DNA from 3 places in the Saccharopolyspora sp. NPDC002578 genome. Region 1 is predicted to be linked to each of the others. Evidence: riboswitches for the same ligand, from Rfam matches in the RefSeq annotation. Region 1 holds a riboswitch; each other region holds the start of a gene.
What was found. A riboswitch is a leader RNA that binds a small molecule or an ion and turns the genes downstream of it on or off. The one in region 1 is predicted to bind cobalamin.

Region 1 (5,514 bases):
CGAACGACACCACCCGCAACGCGCAGCCCGCGATGATCATCGGGCGGCAGCCGAGCCGGTCCGCGGCGGTCCCGCCGAGCAGGAACATGCCCTGCTGGCTCAGGTTCCGGACACCGAGCACCAGGCCGACCACGGCGGCGCCGTAGCCGAGGTTCCCGCTCATGTACGCGGCCAGGAACGGCATCAGCATGTAGAAGCCGACGTTGATGCCGAACTGGTTGATCACCAGCAGCTTCGCGGCCGGGGACAGCCTGGCGAACGCGGCGCGGTTCATTCCCGCACCTCGCAGACCGGGCAGCCCGCCGAACCGGCGGTGCGATGGGCGCAGGGATCGACCACCTTGCGCGACCTCCTCCAACTCGTCTTGCTGTCCACTTCGGACGGAATTCCGTCCGTTTCGGATGGTTCGGTGACCGGATCGGGCAGGTTCTGGGCGGTGTGGAAGTCCGCGTCGTAGATCGTCCGCCAGTACCGGTGCGGCCCGTCGGGGAACACGGCGGCCACCCGGTCGGAGCCCAGTCCGCGCGCGCACCAGGACGCGACCAGCGCGACCGCGCCGGTGCTCCACCCACCGGTGGCGAACGACCCCGCAGCCAGCCGCCGGCAGCCCGCGACGGCCTCCGCCGCCCCGACCCAGTGCACTTCGTCGAACGCCGCGTAGTCCACGTTGCCCGGGTGGATGCTGCTGCCCAGACCGCGCATCAGGCGCTTCACCGCCGGATCGCCGAACACCGTGGAGCCCGCCGCGTCGACCCCGACCAGGCGGGCCTCCGGACGGTGCTCGCGCAGCACCTGCGCGATCCCGGCGCTGTGACCGCCGGTGCCGACGCTGCACACCACGACCTCGACGTCGTCGAGCTGGTCGAGCAGTTCGCGGCCCAGCCCGTGGTACCCGGTGACGTTGTCCGGGTTGTTGTACTGGTCCGGCCAGTACGGGTCGGGCAGCGTCGCCATCAGCTCCCGCACCCGCTCCAGCCGGGCGCGCTGCCAACCGCCCACCGGGTGCGGCGACCGCACCAGCTCCACCCGCACGCCGTACGCGGTGAGCAGGGCGCGGGTCATGTCGTCGAGCTCGTCGTCGGCGACGACGACCACCGGATGCCCCCAGGCCGCCCCGACGCACGCCAGCCCGATCCCCAAGGTGCCGCTGGTGGATTCGACGACCGTGCCGCCGGGGCGCAGCTCGCCGCGCTCGCGCGCGCCCGCCAGCATCGCGTGCGCCGCCCTGGCCTTCATCCCGCCGGGCGCCACGCCCTCCAGCTTCGCCCAGAAACCCGGGTGCTCGAAGGCGATCGGGGTGGTGACGCGCAGCAGCGGGGTGTTGCCTATCAGGTCCAGCGGCGACTCGGACCGGGCCGGTGCCCGACCGGTCATCGCGGCGCCTCGTAGGTGTGGATCGTGGTCTCCTCGCCGGAGAGCCAGAAGAACGGGTACGGCTCCGCCGATAGCGCCTGCACCGGGCCGCCGAGCAGTTCCCGCAGCACCGCGGCCCCGGTCTGGGCGAACAGGGTCAGCGGCAGGTCGCGCGCCGCGCAGGCCGCGGCGATCTCGTCGAACGTGCCGTTGCCGAGCACCATTCCCGAGGCCAGCACCGCGTCGGCGCCCTCGATCGCGGCCGCGTGGTCGGTCAGGATCGGCTCGTCCCACTCGGTCCGGCCACCCTTGAGGTCGCACGGAACGCAGGTCAGCCCGCGCTCCCGCAACGCGGCGAGCAGCGAGTTCACCACGCCGATCACCGCCACCCGGCCGCCCTCGGGGGCCCGGGTGATCGCGGCCACCGCGCGGGCCCGCGCCATCGACTTCGCCAGCGAATCCCCCGCCGGGACCCGTACCTGGCGGGCCAGCGGGTGCGCGCCGTGCGGAGTGGTCGCGGTGAGGTAGGCGTCCAGCGCGGCCACCCGGACCGGGCGCAGCGGGTGCGCCAGCAGTTCGGCGACGCTGCGCCCGACGGTGTCGCGCACCGCGTGCTCGTCGAGCGCGCCGGGTTCCACGGCGCAGGAACCGACGGCCGGGCCGACCCGCACGCTGAGCACGGTGTTGACGTAGCCGGTGCCGCGACCGGTGTGCCGGGCGGCCTGCACGGTCAGGAACGCCACCGCGGCCGTGGTCTGCTGCGGTGTTCCCCCGTCGGCGCCGCAGAACGCGCCGGCCAGAGCGGACTCGATCAACGAGTCCGAATAGGACTGATCAGTGGTGGCAGGAACAGGACGCACGTGTCTCCCGAAGCCGGTCCGGTCAGCGACGATCGAAGGCGGGCTACGCCCGGGGGAGACCACAAGGGTCCGAGGGGAAAGTTGCGCCCGTCGGGCGCGATGCGTCGATGCGCAGCACCACGTACCTCCTCCGGAGCTCCGCGACCCCGTACGAATCGGTACGACGATGCCAGTGTCCTGGCTCGTGGATCAGAACCCTGGCCTCCGGCCTTCCCACCCTGTCGGGCAGTGGCACGGGTGGAGGCGGGCTCCCCACTCACAGTGGCGGGACCGCGCCGGAGTCACACCGGCTTCCTGAACACCGTCGCTTGAACGGGTGAAAAGTTCGCAGTCCCGCTGAGGAATGTCAAGTGCGCCGGACGTCGGAACGCAGCAGCGACGACACGCGGAAACTGCGTCCGCGCAGGTATGAGCGCCGGAAAACCGGCGCCGCCGAAAGAACTATGACGTCGATGACCCTTGCCGGAACATCGGAGCGGATGCTCGCGCGGTGTTCCGGCAAGGGCCGTGCGCGACGTTCGGCCGAGCCTCCGCGGAACGAGGCGCCCGAGACCGTCGGATAGTCGGCCGGATTGGTTCCCGGCAATTCTGGAAAAAACCGGGCGAAATTCCGCCGGAGCGCGGATCAGACCGCCACCGCTCCCATTCCGCCGCGTCCGACGGCCCGGCGGCGGGCGGTGAGGTACAGGAAGGAGCCGGGCCCGCTGGAATCCACCACGTCCAATCCGACCGACCCGAACGCCTCGGCGATCGTCTCCGGTTCGAACGACCGCAGCCCGAACACCCGCTCGTGGCAGCGCTGGAAGTAGCGCTGGAACGCGCGCGTCCCCGGCCGGTAGGTGGTCGCCGTGAAGGTGCCCGCCGGATGCAGGCAGCGCGCCACTTCCGCGATCACCCGCTGCGGCTCGGGCAGCAGGTGCAGCGCGTCGGAGCAGTTCACCGCGCCGAGGAAGGCGTCCGGGAACGGCAGCGCCCGCGCGTCGCCCTCGGTGAACAGCACGCCCGGGACCGCCGCGCGCGCCACCTCCAGCAACGGCGCCGCCGAGTCCAGGCCGAGCACCCGGTCCGGGCCGACCTGCTCGGCCAGCACCCGCGTCCAGCGCCCGGTGCCGCAGGCCACGTCCAGCACCGGCCCCGGCGCCGGGCGCAGGTTCCGCCGCAGGTAGGCGTCCTCGTCCCACGCCGTGACCGACCGGTCCCAGTTCCCGCCCGGTACCGCGCCCGACTCCGCGCGCAGCAATTCGATGCGCTGGCCCGCCGTCGACTCCTGCTCCAGCAGCCGCCGGTAGGCGCCGGACGCGGGCGTGACGGGTTCCGGCGGTTCCGGCAGCTCCGGCCAGCCGAACGCGTGGTGGATCTCGTGCTCGGCGCGCGCGCCCTGGTAGGCGCGCAGCGCGGCGGTCTCGGCGTCCCACAGCTCGGCGAGCTCCGCACCGGCTCGGACCGGACCGGTGATCGGCGCGAGGCTCCCCCAGTGCGCCGGGGACGGCCAGGCCCGGCCGATTCCCGCCGCACAGCTCGGATCGGTGAAGTCGGGGACGGTCAAGCAACGGCGGAGCCGGGCGGCGTCGTGCTCGTCCAGATCCGCCGGCAGCACCGGCGAGATCCGGTCGCGCTGCTCCGGCAGGTGCATCAGCAGGTGCAGCAGCGCGGTGCGCAGGCACGGCTCGGTGTCGGCCCGCTCCAGCAGCCGCAGCGACGCGTTGAGCCGGTCGCCGAGCACGCCCTTGATCTGTCCCGGCAGGTACGAACTGCTCTCGTCGTCGCCGAGCAGCACGCCCAGCAGCAGCGCCACCCGCGCCCGGTTGGGGTGCGGGGAGCCGGTGAGGACCTCGACCGGGCCGACCAGGTCGGCCGGGCCGGCCGCCGCCGGGTCGAGCAGCTCGCGGGCGAGCCGGGCGAAGGCGACGTCGGACACCTGCGGGTCGTGGTGCACGAGCGCGGCGCGCAGTCCTCCCCACCTCGCCGTATCCGGCGCCGGGTCCGGCTGGGCTGTGACCCGCGGGAGGCCCGGTTGCTCTTGAGCACGCATCTGCTCGACTCCTTCGCTGTTGCACCGGGACCGGCCGTGCCGGGCGAATCCGGCTCGGCGCAGTCGAATTCGGGGTGACCGGGGAACTCGGTCCCGCTGGAGAAGCAGGTCCCGCTGGAGGACGTCGGCGAGCGCGGGGCACTGGCAGGTCCGCGGAGTCCGAGACGGGATCGCGGCGGCAGGCGCGTCGTTGCGCCGAATCGCGGCCGGCGGAGATTCGCACAGCGCCGGTGGGACGCCCGGACTTCCTCGTCCGAACGGGAAGCACCCGGTGCCCGGCGATCCGCAGCGGACGCCGGTCCGGGAAGACCGCGATGAATCCATCATGGACGAGCGGGTCCCGCCACGACGACCACCGAAAGCGTTTTCCTGCGTCCCCGCGTTGAGTGATCGCGAGCGCGGACTCGATCACGGACGGTCGAACTCGGATCGGAGTCCACGCGAGACCGGCGGGACGTGCCCGCCACCAACGGGTTGTGGTGCCGGATCTTCCTTGTCAGGAGCGGACCGTCGCTGACACGCTCGGCCGCGCACCTCCGACGCCCGATCTCCCGGCAGGTGCTCTCCCGGATCCGAGCCGATCAACGGGACGCGGCCGGCATTCGCCGCCACCGCGCGACATCCGCTCCGGAATCCACCTCAGCGGCCTCCTGCGCGGGCAGGCTCGCCCGTCGTCGCTCCGGAGCACTTCCCCGCAATTCCACTGTGGACAGATTGGGAGCGATCACGATGCGCGAACGGTTACCCGAGCCGTCGACGCGGAACGCGCGACGGGCGGCCGTCCGATGACCGGCGCCGGCCGCGGGGACGGCGCGGACCTGAGCAGCGAGATCCAACGCGCCCAGGCGATCCTCGGCGACCTCTGCTTCGGCTCGACGGCGCGCCACCCGGAGGACCGCATCCGCGACCACCTCGAACTGGACCCCGCCGAGATCACCGAGCTCGAACTGGAACTGCGCAGCCGCCACCGCATCGACCTCGACCTGTGGGGCGTCTACGACCACACCTTGAGCGAGCTCGCCGTCCTCCTCGCCCGCGCCGCCTCCCCCGAGTCCGGCGGCCCCCAGAACCTCGACCGCTGACACGACACCTCGAAACAGCGACGCAGGCGTGCGGTGCCACCCGATCGGCCCAGCGGTGGTCCGGTTCAGGACACGCTCCGAAGGGAGCGCTGGGCCGGGCGAGCAGCCGTGCCTCTCGATCGAGTGCACCTGTGTTCGCGATCTTGGCCGCCGCCGCGAACTCTGGTTGCCTGCTCCATCGAGACCA
Region 2 (5,514 bases), on a different contig from region 1:
GGGACGCTGGAGGTCGCGCTGCCCGCGGCCGACTACCGCGAACGGAAGGTGCAGCCGGACAACCTCGCCACCTTCGACGAGCTCATCGCCGAGGCGAGCACCGTGCGCACCATGCCGTTCGCCGAGTCGAACAGCGCTGCCTACATGGCCGCCAGCGAGCACATCCTCGACTCCGCCGACGCGGTCTTCGCAGTGTGGGACGGACGACCGTCCCCCGGCCAAGGTGGCACCGCCGACGTCGTGGACGCGGCACGGGAACGCGGCCTGCCGGTGACCGTCGTGTGGCCGGAAGGCGCCGAACGCGACTGACGTGCATCCGCACCGCGATGTTCGGCCCGACCTGGAAGCGGGCGGGCCGCCCACCGGTTGGATGGGCGGCCCGTCGGTTTCGCTCAGTCCCAGGTGAGGGATGAGCCGGACTGGTACTCCGTCACTCGGGTTTCGAAGAAGTTCTTCTCCTTCTTCAAGTCCATCGCCTCCGACATCCACGGGAACGGGTTGTCGACCTCGGCGAACACCGGCGCCAGGCCGAGTTGGGCGCAGCGGCGGTTGGTGATGAAGTGCATGTACTGCTCGCACAGCTCGGCGTTGATGCCGAGGATGCCGCGCGGCATCGTGTCGCGGCCGTAGGCGACCTCCAGGCGGCACGCGTCGGTGAGCATGCCGCGCACCTCCTGCTGGAACTCCTCGCTCCACAGGTGCGGGTTCTCCAGCTTGATCTGGTTGATGCAGTCGATGCCGAAGTTCAGGTGGATCGACTCGTCGCGCAGGATGTACTGGTACTGCTCGGCGATGCCGACCATCTTGTTCCGCCTGCCCAGCGACAGGATCTGCGCGAAACCGGTGTAGAACCACATGCCTTCGAAGATCACGTAGAAGGCGATGAGGTCGCGCAGGAACGCCTGGTCGCGGTCCGGGCCGCCGGTGGCGAACTCGGGGTTCTCCAGGTTCTGGGTGTGGCGCAGCGCCCACTCGTCCTTCTCCGAGATGGAGGGGATCTCGCGGTAGGCGTTGAACAGCTCGCCCTCGTCGAGGCCCAGGCTCTCGCAGATGTACTGGAACGTGTGGGTGTGCACCGCCTCCTCGAAGGCCTGGCGCAGCAGGTACTGGCGGCACTCGGGGTTGGTGATGTGCCGGTACACGGCGAGCACGATGTTGTTGGCCACCAAGGACTCCGCGGTCGCGAAGAAGCCCAGGTTGCGCTTGAGCATCAGCCGCTCGTCGTCGGTGAGCCCGTCGCGGGAGCGCCACAGGGCGATGTCGGCGTGCATGGAGACCTCGGTGGGCATCCAGTGGTTGTTGCAGCCCGCGAGGTACTTCTCCCAGGCCCAGCCGTACTTCAGCGGCAGCAGCTGGTTCACGTCGGCCTGCGCGTTGATCATCGCCTTGTCGTCGACGTTGATCCGGCCGGCGCCGCGGTCGATCTCGCCGAGGCCGGTGGCGTCGGGGGTGTGCAGGGAGGTCATCGGCACTCCAGGGGTCGTGGTCGTCGAGGCGGTCACTGGCAGGCTTCGCACTCGGGGTCGTCGATGGCGCAGGCCTGCGGGGACGCGGCGGGCGCGACGGGGGAGACGGCGTTGAGCTTGCCGTCGGTGCCGCGCAACGTGGACTTCTCCACGTGCGTCGCGCTGCTCGACCGCAGGTAGTAGGTGGTCTTGAGGCCCTTGCGCCACGCGAGCCGGTACAGCTCGTCGAGCTTGCGGCCGCTGGGCGCGGCCATGTACAGGTTCAGCGACTGCGCCTGGTCGATCCACTTCTGGCGGCGCGACGCGGCCTCCACCAGCCACCGCGGCTCGATCTCGAACGCGGTGGCGTACAACGACTTCAGCTCGCCGGGCACCCGGTCGATCGGGGCCAGGTCGCCGTCGAAGTACTTCAGGTCCTGCACCATCGCCTCGTCCCACACCCCGGCGGCCTTGAGATCGCGCACCAGGTCGGCGTTGAGGACGGTGAAGTCGCCGGACATGTTCGACTTCACGTACAGGTTCCGGTACAGCGGCTCGATGGACTGGCCGACGCCGCAGATGTTCGAGATCGTCGCCGTCGGCGCGATGGCCAGCACGTTCGAGTTGCGCATCCCGTTGGCGCGCACCCGCTCCCGCAGTCCGTCCCAGTCCAAAGTGGACGAGTGGTCCAGGTCGACGCCGGTTTCGCGGGCCTGCTCCAGCAGCCGCAGCGAATCGATCGGCAGCACCCCCCGGCTCCACAGCGAACCCTCGAAGGACTCGTACCGGCCGCGCTCGGCCGCCAGGTCCGAGGACGCGCCGATGGCGTGGAAGCTGATGTGCTCCATGCTCAGGTCCGCGAACTCCACCGCGGCCTGCGAGGACATCGGGATGCGCTGCGCGAACAACGCGTCCGAGAAGCCCATCAGGCCCAGGCCCACGGGGCGGTGGCGCATGTTCGAGGTCCGCGCCTCCGGGATCGTGTAGAAGTTCACGTCGATCACGTTGTCCAGCATCCGCACCGCCGTGCGGGTCGTGCGGCGCAGGCGCTCCACGTCCAGGCCGTCGGGCGTGACGTGCCGGGCCAGGTTGATCGAACCGAGGTTGCACACCGCGACCTCGTCGCCACCGGTGTTCAGCGTGATCTCGGTGCACAGGTTCGAGGAGTGCACCACGCCGGTGTGCTGCTGCGGCGAACGCAGGTTGCACGGGTCCTTGAAGGTGATCCACGGGTGACCGGTCTCGAACAGCATCGTGAGCATCCGCCGCCACAGGTCCACCGCGCGGACCCGGCGGAACACCGCCAGCTCACCGCGCTCGGCGGCGGCCTCGTACTCGCGGTAGCGCTCGGCGAACGCGGTGCCGTAGAGGTCGTGCAGGTCGGGGACCTCGTCCGGGGAGAACAACGTCCACTGCTCGTCGGCCTCCACGCGGCGCAGGAACTCGTCCGGGACCCAGTTCGCCGTGTTCATGTCGTGGGTGCGCCGCCGGTCGTCGCCGGTGTTCTTGCGCAGGTCGAGGAACTCCTCGATGTCCACGTGCCAGGTCTCCAGGTACGCGCACACCGCGCCCTTGCGCTTGCCGCCCTGGTTCACCGCGACCGCCGTGTCGTTGGCGATCTTCAGGAACGGCACCACGCCCTGCGAGGAACCGTTGGTGCCCTTGATGTGCGCGCCGGTGCCCCGGACCGGGGTCCAGTCGTTGCCGAGACCGCCCGCGTACTTCGACAGCAGCGCGTTGTTGCTGATGCCGTGGAAGATCCCGTGCAGGTCGTCGTCCACCGTGGTCAGGAAGCAGGACGACAGCTGCGGGCGCGTCGTGCCCGAGTTGAACAAGGTCGGCGTCGAGCACATGAAGTCGAACGACGACAGCAGGTCGTAGAACTCGACGGCGCGCGCCTCGCGGTCGTCCTCGCGCAGCGACAGGCCCATCGCGACCCGCATCAGGAACGCCTGCGGCAGCTCGAACCGCACGCCCTGCTCGTGCAGCAGGTAGCGGTCGTAGAGGGTCTGCAGGCCGAGGAAGCCGAACGCGATGTCGCGGTCCGCGTCCAGCGCGGCGCCCAGCCGGGCCAGGTCGAACCGCGCCAGCTCCGGGTCCAGCTGCTCCAGCTCGATGCCGCGGCGCACGTAGTCGGCGAAGTAACCGGCGTAGCGGTCCCGCATCTGCACCTGGTCGGCCTCGGCGGGCTCGTCCGCGACGAAGCTCAACGCCTCCCGGCGCAGCTTGTCCAGCAGCAGCCGCGCCGTGACCAGCGAGTAGTTCGGTTCGCCCTCGACGAAGGTGCGGGCGGCCATCGTCAGCGACTCGGCGAGCTCGGCGGAGCCGATGCCGTCGTAGACGTTGCGCCGGACCTCCCGCAGCACCCGATCCGCGTCCACATCGGACAACCCGGAGCAGGCCTGCTCGACGACGGTCGACACCCGGGCCCAGTCCAGCGGCACGCGGATGCCGTCCGGGCGCGTCATCGCCAGCTCCGGCGCGGTGTCCGCGGCCTGCTCCGGGGTCTCGCGGGCCTGGGCGTGCTGCTCCCGGTAGAGCACGTAGGCGCGGGCGACGCCGTGGTGGCCGCCGCGCATCAGCGCGAGCTCCACCGCGTCCTGGATCTGCTCGATGTGCACCAGGCCCTCGGGGCCGGCGTGGCGCAGCACTCCGCGCGCGGCCTGCTCCGACAACTCCGCGACGACCTGGTGCAGCCTCGACGACGAGGCGGCCGAATCCCCCTCGGCCGCCAGGAACGCCTTGGTCAGCGCCACGGAGATCTTCGTTTCGTCCCAACCGGAAACGGTCCCGTCGCGCCGCAGCACCCGCACTCCCGCGGGTACCGCGGTGGCTGCTGACGGCCGGGTCGTGGACTCGGTCACTGGCTCTCTCCCTCGCAAGCTCGGACACCTGCCCGGGACGGCTCGGAGCGTGCGAGGACCGCGGCGCGCACGGCACCGCTCGTCCCGCGACCCTCCCGCGAGGTCCCGGACGGCGCGCACCCCTCGTGCGCGCACCGATGGCAGGTCTTCGGACTCACGGGCACCCGGCGTCCTCGACGCCGGACCTACTGGCCGTCGCTTCCCGAGCATCGCGCTCAGTGCTGCACCACCTCTGGAGGTGGTGACGGCGGTCGTTCCCGTTCACCGCTGCGGGGCAGTCCCGGACTCGCACCGGGTTCCCTGTTGTCACACCGGGCGATCCCGGTGAACCATCAGCGGGCGCCACACTACATCTAGCGTTCGGCGCTGATCCGGACCCCATCATCGTCGGCGTGGCGGAAGACTTGTTGATGTCGCACGCATCACCCGGACGGGGAGCGCGAGGTTCGTGCGGGACCAAGTCCGAAGCGGTGTGTGATGCGGATTCGCTGGTGGTCGCGGCCGTCGTTCGGGCAGACTCCTGTTCCGAGATCACCGGTCCGGAAGGAACTCCGATCATGCGCGCCTCCCGCGTGCGACGCGGACTCGCCGTCGTCGCCACCGCCCTGGCCACCGCCGCGATGGTCCCCGGCGCCGCCGCCGGGCAGGCGCCGCCGCGACCGGACACCACCGACGTGCGGCTGATCACCTTCAACGACCTGCACGGCAACCTCGAACCGCCCACCGGCTCCTCCGGCGAGGTCGAGCTGCCCGACGGCTCCGTCGTCGAAGCCGGGGGAGCGGCCTACCTCGCCGCGCACCTCGACCGGCTGCGCGCGCAGGCGCCGAACTCGCTGGTGCTCTCGGCGGGCGACAGCGTCGGCGCCTCCCCGGTGAACTCCGCGCTGTTCCACGACGAACCCACCGTCGAATTCCTCAACTCGCAGGACGTGCGCGCGCACGTCGTCGGCAACCACGAGTTCGACGAGGGCTACGCGGAACTGCAGCGGTTGCAGAGCGGTGGCTGCCACCCGGAGGACGGCTGCCGGTTCCGGGATTCCTTCGAGGGCGCGCACTTCCCGTACCTCGGCGCGAACGTGTCCTTCGAGGACGGTTCCCCGGCGCTGCTGCCGTTCACCGTGCAGGTCTCCGGCGGCGTGCCGATCGGCGTCATCGGGGCCACCTTGGAGGAACTGCCGAGCGTGGTGAGCCCGGAGGCCGTCGAA
Region 3 (5,514 bases), on a different contig from region 1:
GTCCAGGTAGTCCTGGTGCGCGGCGGAACGCAGCGGCAGCAGTTCGCGCAGCGCGGGCTCGTCGACCTGGATCACCCGGATGCCCGCGTTCTCCAAGTCCTTGACCTCGTCCCGGATGGCGAGCGCGACCTGCCGCGCGGTGTCGCCCAACGGCTGGTCGTCGCGCACGAACGACCAGGCGAGGATGGTGACCGGTCCGGTCAGCATGCCCTTCACCGGTTTCTCGGTGAGCCGCTGCGCGTACTTCGCCCAGTCCACCGTGATCGGCTCGGGCCGGGACACGTCGCCGAACAGGATCGGCGGGCGCACGCAGCGCGACCCGTAGGACTGCACCCAGCCGTTGTGGGTGCTCACGAATCCGTCCAGGTGCTCGGAGAAGTACTGCACCATGTCGTTGCGCTCCGGCTCGCCGTGCACCAGCACGTCGAGGCCCAGGTCTTCCTGCAGCCGGATGACGCGTTCGATCTCGTCCCGCATCCGCTGCTTGTAGGTGGCCTGGTCGATGCTGCCGGAGCGCAGTGCGGCGCGAGCCTTGCGCACGTCGGTGGTCTGCGGGAAGGAGCCGATCGTCGTCGTCGGCAGCGGCGGCAGGCGCAGCGATTTCCGCTGCGCGGCGAGCCGTTTCGCGTAGTCCCCGCGCTGGGCGTGCTCGGGTTTGAGCGCGGTGAGCCGGGCCTGCACCCGGTCGTTGCGCACCCGTTCGGCGTTCGCCCGGTCCGCGATGCGCCGGCGGCCGTCCTCCAGCTGCTCGGACACCGAGTCGCGGCCCTGGTGCAGCGCGCGGTCGAGGACGACGACCTCGTCGACCTTCTGCGCCGCGAACGCCAGCCACGACTTCACCTGCGGGTCGATGTCGGTCTCGGCTTCGACGTCGTAGGGCACGTGCAGCAGCGAGCACGAGGTGCTCACGGCCACCTCGCCCGCGAGGCCCAGCAGCGTCGCCGCTTTCGCCAGCGCCCCGTCCAGGTCGGTGCGCCAGATGTTGCGGCCGTCGACCAGGCCCGCGACCAGCGTCTTGTCCCGGAGCCCGGAGACCGACGGCAGTTCGTCGACGGTGCGTTGACCTGCGACGAGGTCCACGCCGAGCGCTTCGACCGGCGAGGACGCCAGCACGCCCAGCGCATCGCCGAGGTCGCCGAAGTAGGAGGCGACCAGGATCTTCGGGCGCTGCGCGAGCTCGCCGAGCCTGCGGTAGGCGGTGCGCAGCGCGTCCAGGTCGGCCTGCGAGCGGTCCGCGGCGAACGCCGGTTCGTCCAGCTGGACCCACTCCACGCCCGCGCGGTGCAGCTCGCCCAGCAGTTCCGCGTAGGCCGAGACGAGCTCGTCGACCTTGTCCAGCGGCCGGAACGACGCGGGCGCGCCGTCCCGCGGCTTCGACAGCAGCAGGAACGTCAGCGGGCCGACCACGACCGGGCGGGTCTTGACGCCCAGCTCAGCGGCTTCGTGGTACTGGTCCACCACGGTCTGGTCGGACAGCCGGAACGCGGTCTCCGGGCCGATCTCCGGCACGATGTAGTGGTAGTTCGTGTCGAACCACTTAGTCATCTCCAGCGGTGGCGCGGATTCCACGCCGCGCGCCATCGCGAAGTAGGTGTCGAGCGGGCTCAGCCCCAGCTCCGCGAAGCGGGGCGGTACCGCGCCGAAGGTGACGGCGGCGTCGAGAACCTGGTCGTAGTAGGAGGAAGTGTTCCCCGGCACGGAGTCCAGACCGGCATCGCGCAGCGAGCGCCACGCGTCGGTGCGCAGCGTGCGGGCGACTTCGCGCAGCTCCGGCTCACCGATGCGGGACTTCCAGTAGTTCTCCAGTGCCCGTTTCAGTTCCCGGTTCGGTCCGATCCTGGGATACCCGAGCACGGTGGATCCGATGGTGCTGGTCAACGCTCTCTCCTCGCGAGCTGGACGACAGTTCTGCGAGGTTCGGGCAGGCGTGATCGGCACCCGTCGCCGCGGACGGCGACTCGTCGACCAGGTCCTCCCGCGAGACCTCGCAACAGCGCGCGTCGCGTGGACGCGCGCACCGGCGGCAGGTCTTCGGACTCGTGGGCGTTCCCGGAGGACCGGGGTTCCTACTGGCCGTCGCTTCCCGAGCTCGCGCCCAGTGCTGTGACCGGTCTTCTCAGACCGGTGACGGCGTTCGTTCCCACTCACCGCTGCGGGGCAGTCCCGGATTCGCACCGGGTTCCCTCTTGCCTCGCGCAGCGCCGCTTTCGCAGAGCTGTGCGAACCACCAGCACTTCGGAGGCTACTTGCTTCTGGCGGGAAGACAAGGCCTTGACGTCCCGGTCACCCGGCGTGCACGTGGCCGCGCACGCGAGGATTTCCCGGCCCGGCGGGCAACCCGCGGCGCTCGGGAGCGTCTTCAGGACAGGTGGGGGGAGCGGTTCCCGTCCTGCCGAGCAGGTGGATTCGAGAGGGAGAAAACTGTGGGGATCAACGGAATTCGAGCAACCGTGAGCATCGGCGCGTTGGCCGCGGCGATGGCCCTGGCCCCGTTCGGCGTCGCCACCGCGGATTCGACCGATACGTCCACAGTGGACTTGAACGGTGATGGGACGCCGGACACCGCGACGCTGGCCGCCGTCGGTGACGGCTCGCGGCAGGTCCTCAAGTTCACAGTGGACGGACGCGTCACCGAGGCGACGCTGACCGGTGACGCCTACGCCGGTACGCGGCCCATGCGGGTGCTCGACGTCAACCACGACGGCAAGCAGGAACTGCTGGTGAGCGAGTCCGTCGGGGCGAACACCGAGTGGTTCGGCGTCTGGGATCTCGGCGCCGACGGCGCCCCGCGCGAGATGACCACTCAGGACGGTCGGCCGCTCAAGATCAACGAAGGTGGCGGCGTCGCCGCGCGGCTCGGCTACGAGTGCGCCCCGGCCGGGTCGGACGGCCGCGTGCTGATCACCCTCGCGGCGTCGAACGAGAGCCAGACGGCCGAGCCCGCCTACGACGGCAAGCGCGTCGCCTACGACGTGCGAGACGGCGTGGCCACCCCGGTCGACGAATACCCGTTCGCCGGGGTCGGCCAGGACGACCCGGTGCTGGTCGTGGAGCCCGGCACCTGCGCGTGACCGGACGCCGGGGCCGTCGTGCCGGATTGCGGCGCGGCGGCCCCGGCGCATCTCCGCCGATCGCGCGGCCGTGACTCCTTTGTGACCGTTCAAGGGCTTCGAGCGCCCGTCGCGGGGTCTGTTCCAGGGCTGAGTTGTCGATCAGCTTGCCGTTCGATACCGGCTCTGCAACGCCGATGGCGTCGGTACCACTGTCGACGGAGAGGCCGGTTACCCTGCTTCCTGCAGCTCACGTGAGCGATGCGCGGGCCCTCGTAGCTCAGCTGGACAGAGCAAAGGACTTCTAATCCTTAGGTCGCAGGTTCGAGTCCTGCCGGGGGCGCCTTTTCACCGGTCACCGGGGATGGGGAGAATCTCGACCAAGATCACCTCTGGACCCTACCCCGGTTGCGCGACGTAGTGGCGCGTAGTGGGTGGAGCGGGATCACCCGCGAGCCGCCGAAGAAGCGTAGGATCAGGGTACCGGAGGCGTTCGACTATCCGCGGTCTCGCGGGTGCCGCTTCGGGCGCACCACGATTGTCCGGCCCGATCGGGCTTGGGACGGGGGCGCCGAGATGACCTCGGTTCTGCTTGACTCAACATCCGCACAACACCGAACTACTTCCGCGCCGCGCTTGCAGATGAAGGCCGCGGGCGTCGCCCGCGACCGTTTCGACGGCGGCTGGTGGCCGCGCACCGCGGAGCCGGTCCGCGAGTTCACCGAACTGGTGTCCGCGCTCGGCGACGAGGTCGGGCCGGTCAGCCGCGTGTCCTACCCCCTCGCTACGTGGGGCGCGGTCGACCGAAAAATGATCATCGGAGGTCGGCTGGTGCGGTTCGACGGTTTCCGGGCCATGGACCCGCGCACCGTCGCGGTGATCGGTGCGGACCGTCGGCGGGCGAGCCTGCTGGTCGTGCCACCGGGCGCCGCTGACGGCGCGGCACGGGCGGCGCTGAGTTCGGCCGCCGGACTCGCGGGCCCCGATGACGCAGCCGTGCCGGTGCCGCTCCCGCAAGGGGCGGACGGTGCGGAGCAGCGGTGGGAGGCCGAAGGAGGCCGGGTGGCAGCCGTCCGCTGAGCGGTTCGGCAGTGCCACCCACCGGAGATCGGCCGAAGGTCGGCCGATCCAGCGCAAGAGGAGTTTCATTGACCAGTACCTACACCCCTTCGTCCACCGCCGACGGCGTCGAGCCCGCGGTGTTCAGCCACCCCGAGGACCAGCATCCGCCCGCCCGCCCGGTGGCAGGTGGGCGAACCGATCGTCGCTCCCGGGACATCCGCTTCTCCGAGCAGTCGGCCAACGCGGGTCGATGAGCGAGTCGCCGCCGAGTACCGGAGAACGCACCGGTAGCGAGTTCGCCGAGCTGTCCCGCGAGGTTCGCGAGGCGGGACTGCTGCGGCGCAGGCACGGCTACTACGGGTTGAAGATCGCGGGGAACCTGCTGGCGTTCGCGGGCCTGTGGACGGCGTTCGCCTTCCTCGGCGACAGCTGGTGGCAACTCGTCATCGCAGCGCTGCTGGCGGTCGCGTTCGCGCAGCTCGCCTTCATCGGCCACGACGCGGGGCACAAGCAGATCTTCCGGGGCCGCCGTCCCAACGACGTGCTCGGCACGGTGCACGGCGGCTTGGTCGGCATGAACTTCCAGCAGTGGGTCAGCGGGCACAACCGCCACCACGCCAACCCGAATCACGAGGAGCACGATCCGGACCTGGACGTGCCCGCCGTCGTGTTCACCGGCGCGCAAGCACGCCTGCGGACCGGTTTCCTCCGCTGGATGGCCAAGCACCAGGCGGTGCTGTTCTTCCCGCTGCTCACGCTCGAAGGTCTCAACCTGCACGTCTCCGGGATCCGGGCGGTGCTGAGTGGGGAGACGAAGCGCCGTCGAGTCGAAGGCGCGGTGCTGGCGACGCACGTCGTGCTGTACCTCGCGGCGGTGTTCCTGGTGCTCTCGCCCGGGCTCGCCGTCGTGTTCATCCTCGTGCACCAGGCGTTGTGGGGCGTGTACATGGGTTGCGCGTTCGCGCCCAACCACAAGGGCATGCCCACCATGACCGGAGACAAGATCGACTTCATGCGCAAGCAGGTGCTGACCTCGCGCAACATCCGCGGTGGGCCGATCACCGATTTCGTCCTCGGCGGGTTGAACTACCAGATCGAGCACCACTTGTTCCCGAACATGCCCAGGCCGCACCTGCGCCGAGCGCAGCCCATCGTGCAGCGGTTCTGCGCCACGCACGGGATCTCGTACACCCAGGCCGGAATCGCGCAGTCCTACCGCCACGTGCTGCGGCACCTGCACGAGATGGGCGCGCCCCTGCGGGCCGCCGACCGGGTGCGGCGCGCGGCTTGATGAACCCGCCGGTGCCGGGGCGGAACGTCCCGCCCGGCACGGGCGCCGGTGCGCGGGGCCGCCTGCGCTGACGACGCCGGTCCGGAGCCGGTGTCCGGGAACGAGCTGGGC

Region 2: linked by a shared signal. The riboswitch ahead of ACWD38_RS15420 (ribonucleoside-diphosphate reductase subunit alpha) and the one ahead of ACWD38_RS02210 (Rossmann-like domain-containing protein) in region 1 are both predicted to bind cobalamin.
Region 3: linked by a shared signal. The riboswitch ahead of metE (5-methyltetrahydropteroyltriglutamate--homocysteine S-methyltransferase) and the one ahead of ACWD38_RS02210 (Rossmann-like domain-containing protein) in region 1 are both predicted to bind cobalamin.

The regions. Positions count from the first base shown of each region.
Region 1 covers NZ_JBSFWJ010000002.1:134,242-139,755, forward strand. Annotated here, with positions in the region: gene ACWD38_RS02200 (MFS transporter) at 1-274, opposite strand, end outside; gene ACWD38_RS02205 (PLP-dependent cysteine synthase family protein) at 271-1,374, opposite strand; gene ACWD38_RS02210 (Rossmann-like domain-containing protein) at 1,371-2,213, opposite strand; cobalamin riboswitch at 2,364-2,532, opposite strand; gene ACWD38_RS02215 (class I SAM-dependent methyltransferase) at 2,839-4,245, opposite strand; gene ACWD38_RS02220 (hypothetical protein) at 5,031-5,327, shown strand.
Region 2 covers NZ_JBSFWJ010000028.1:20,473-25,986, reverse strand. Annotated here, with positions in the region: gene ACWD38_RS15430 (hypothetical protein) at 1-309, shown strand, start outside; gene ACWD38_RS15425 (ribonucleotide-diphosphate reductase subunit beta) at 393-1,466, opposite strand; gene ACWD38_RS15420 (ribonucleoside-diphosphate reductase subunit alpha) at 1,499-4,309, opposite strand; cobalamin riboswitch at 4,432-4,658, opposite strand; gene ACWD38_RS15415 (bifunctional metallophosphatase/5'-nucleotidase) at 4,867-5,514, shown strand, end outside.
Region 3 covers NZ_JBSFWJ010000006.1:14,231-19,744, reverse strand. Annotated here, with positions in the region: gene metE (5-methyltetrahydropteroyltriglutamate--homocysteine S-methyltransferase) at 1-1,878, opposite strand, end outside; cobalamin riboswitch at 2,006-2,244, opposite strand; gene ACWD38_RS04955 (FG-GAP repeat domain-containing protein) at 2,451-3,071, shown strand; tRNA gene ACWD38_RS04950 (tRNA-Arg) at 3,320-3,393, shown strand; gene ACWD38_RS04945 (DUF5994 family protein) at 3,693-4,130, shown strand; gene ACWD38_RS04940 (hypothetical protein) at 4,199-4,366, shown strand; gene ACWD38_RS04935 (fatty acid desaturase family protein) at 4,363-5,403, shown strand.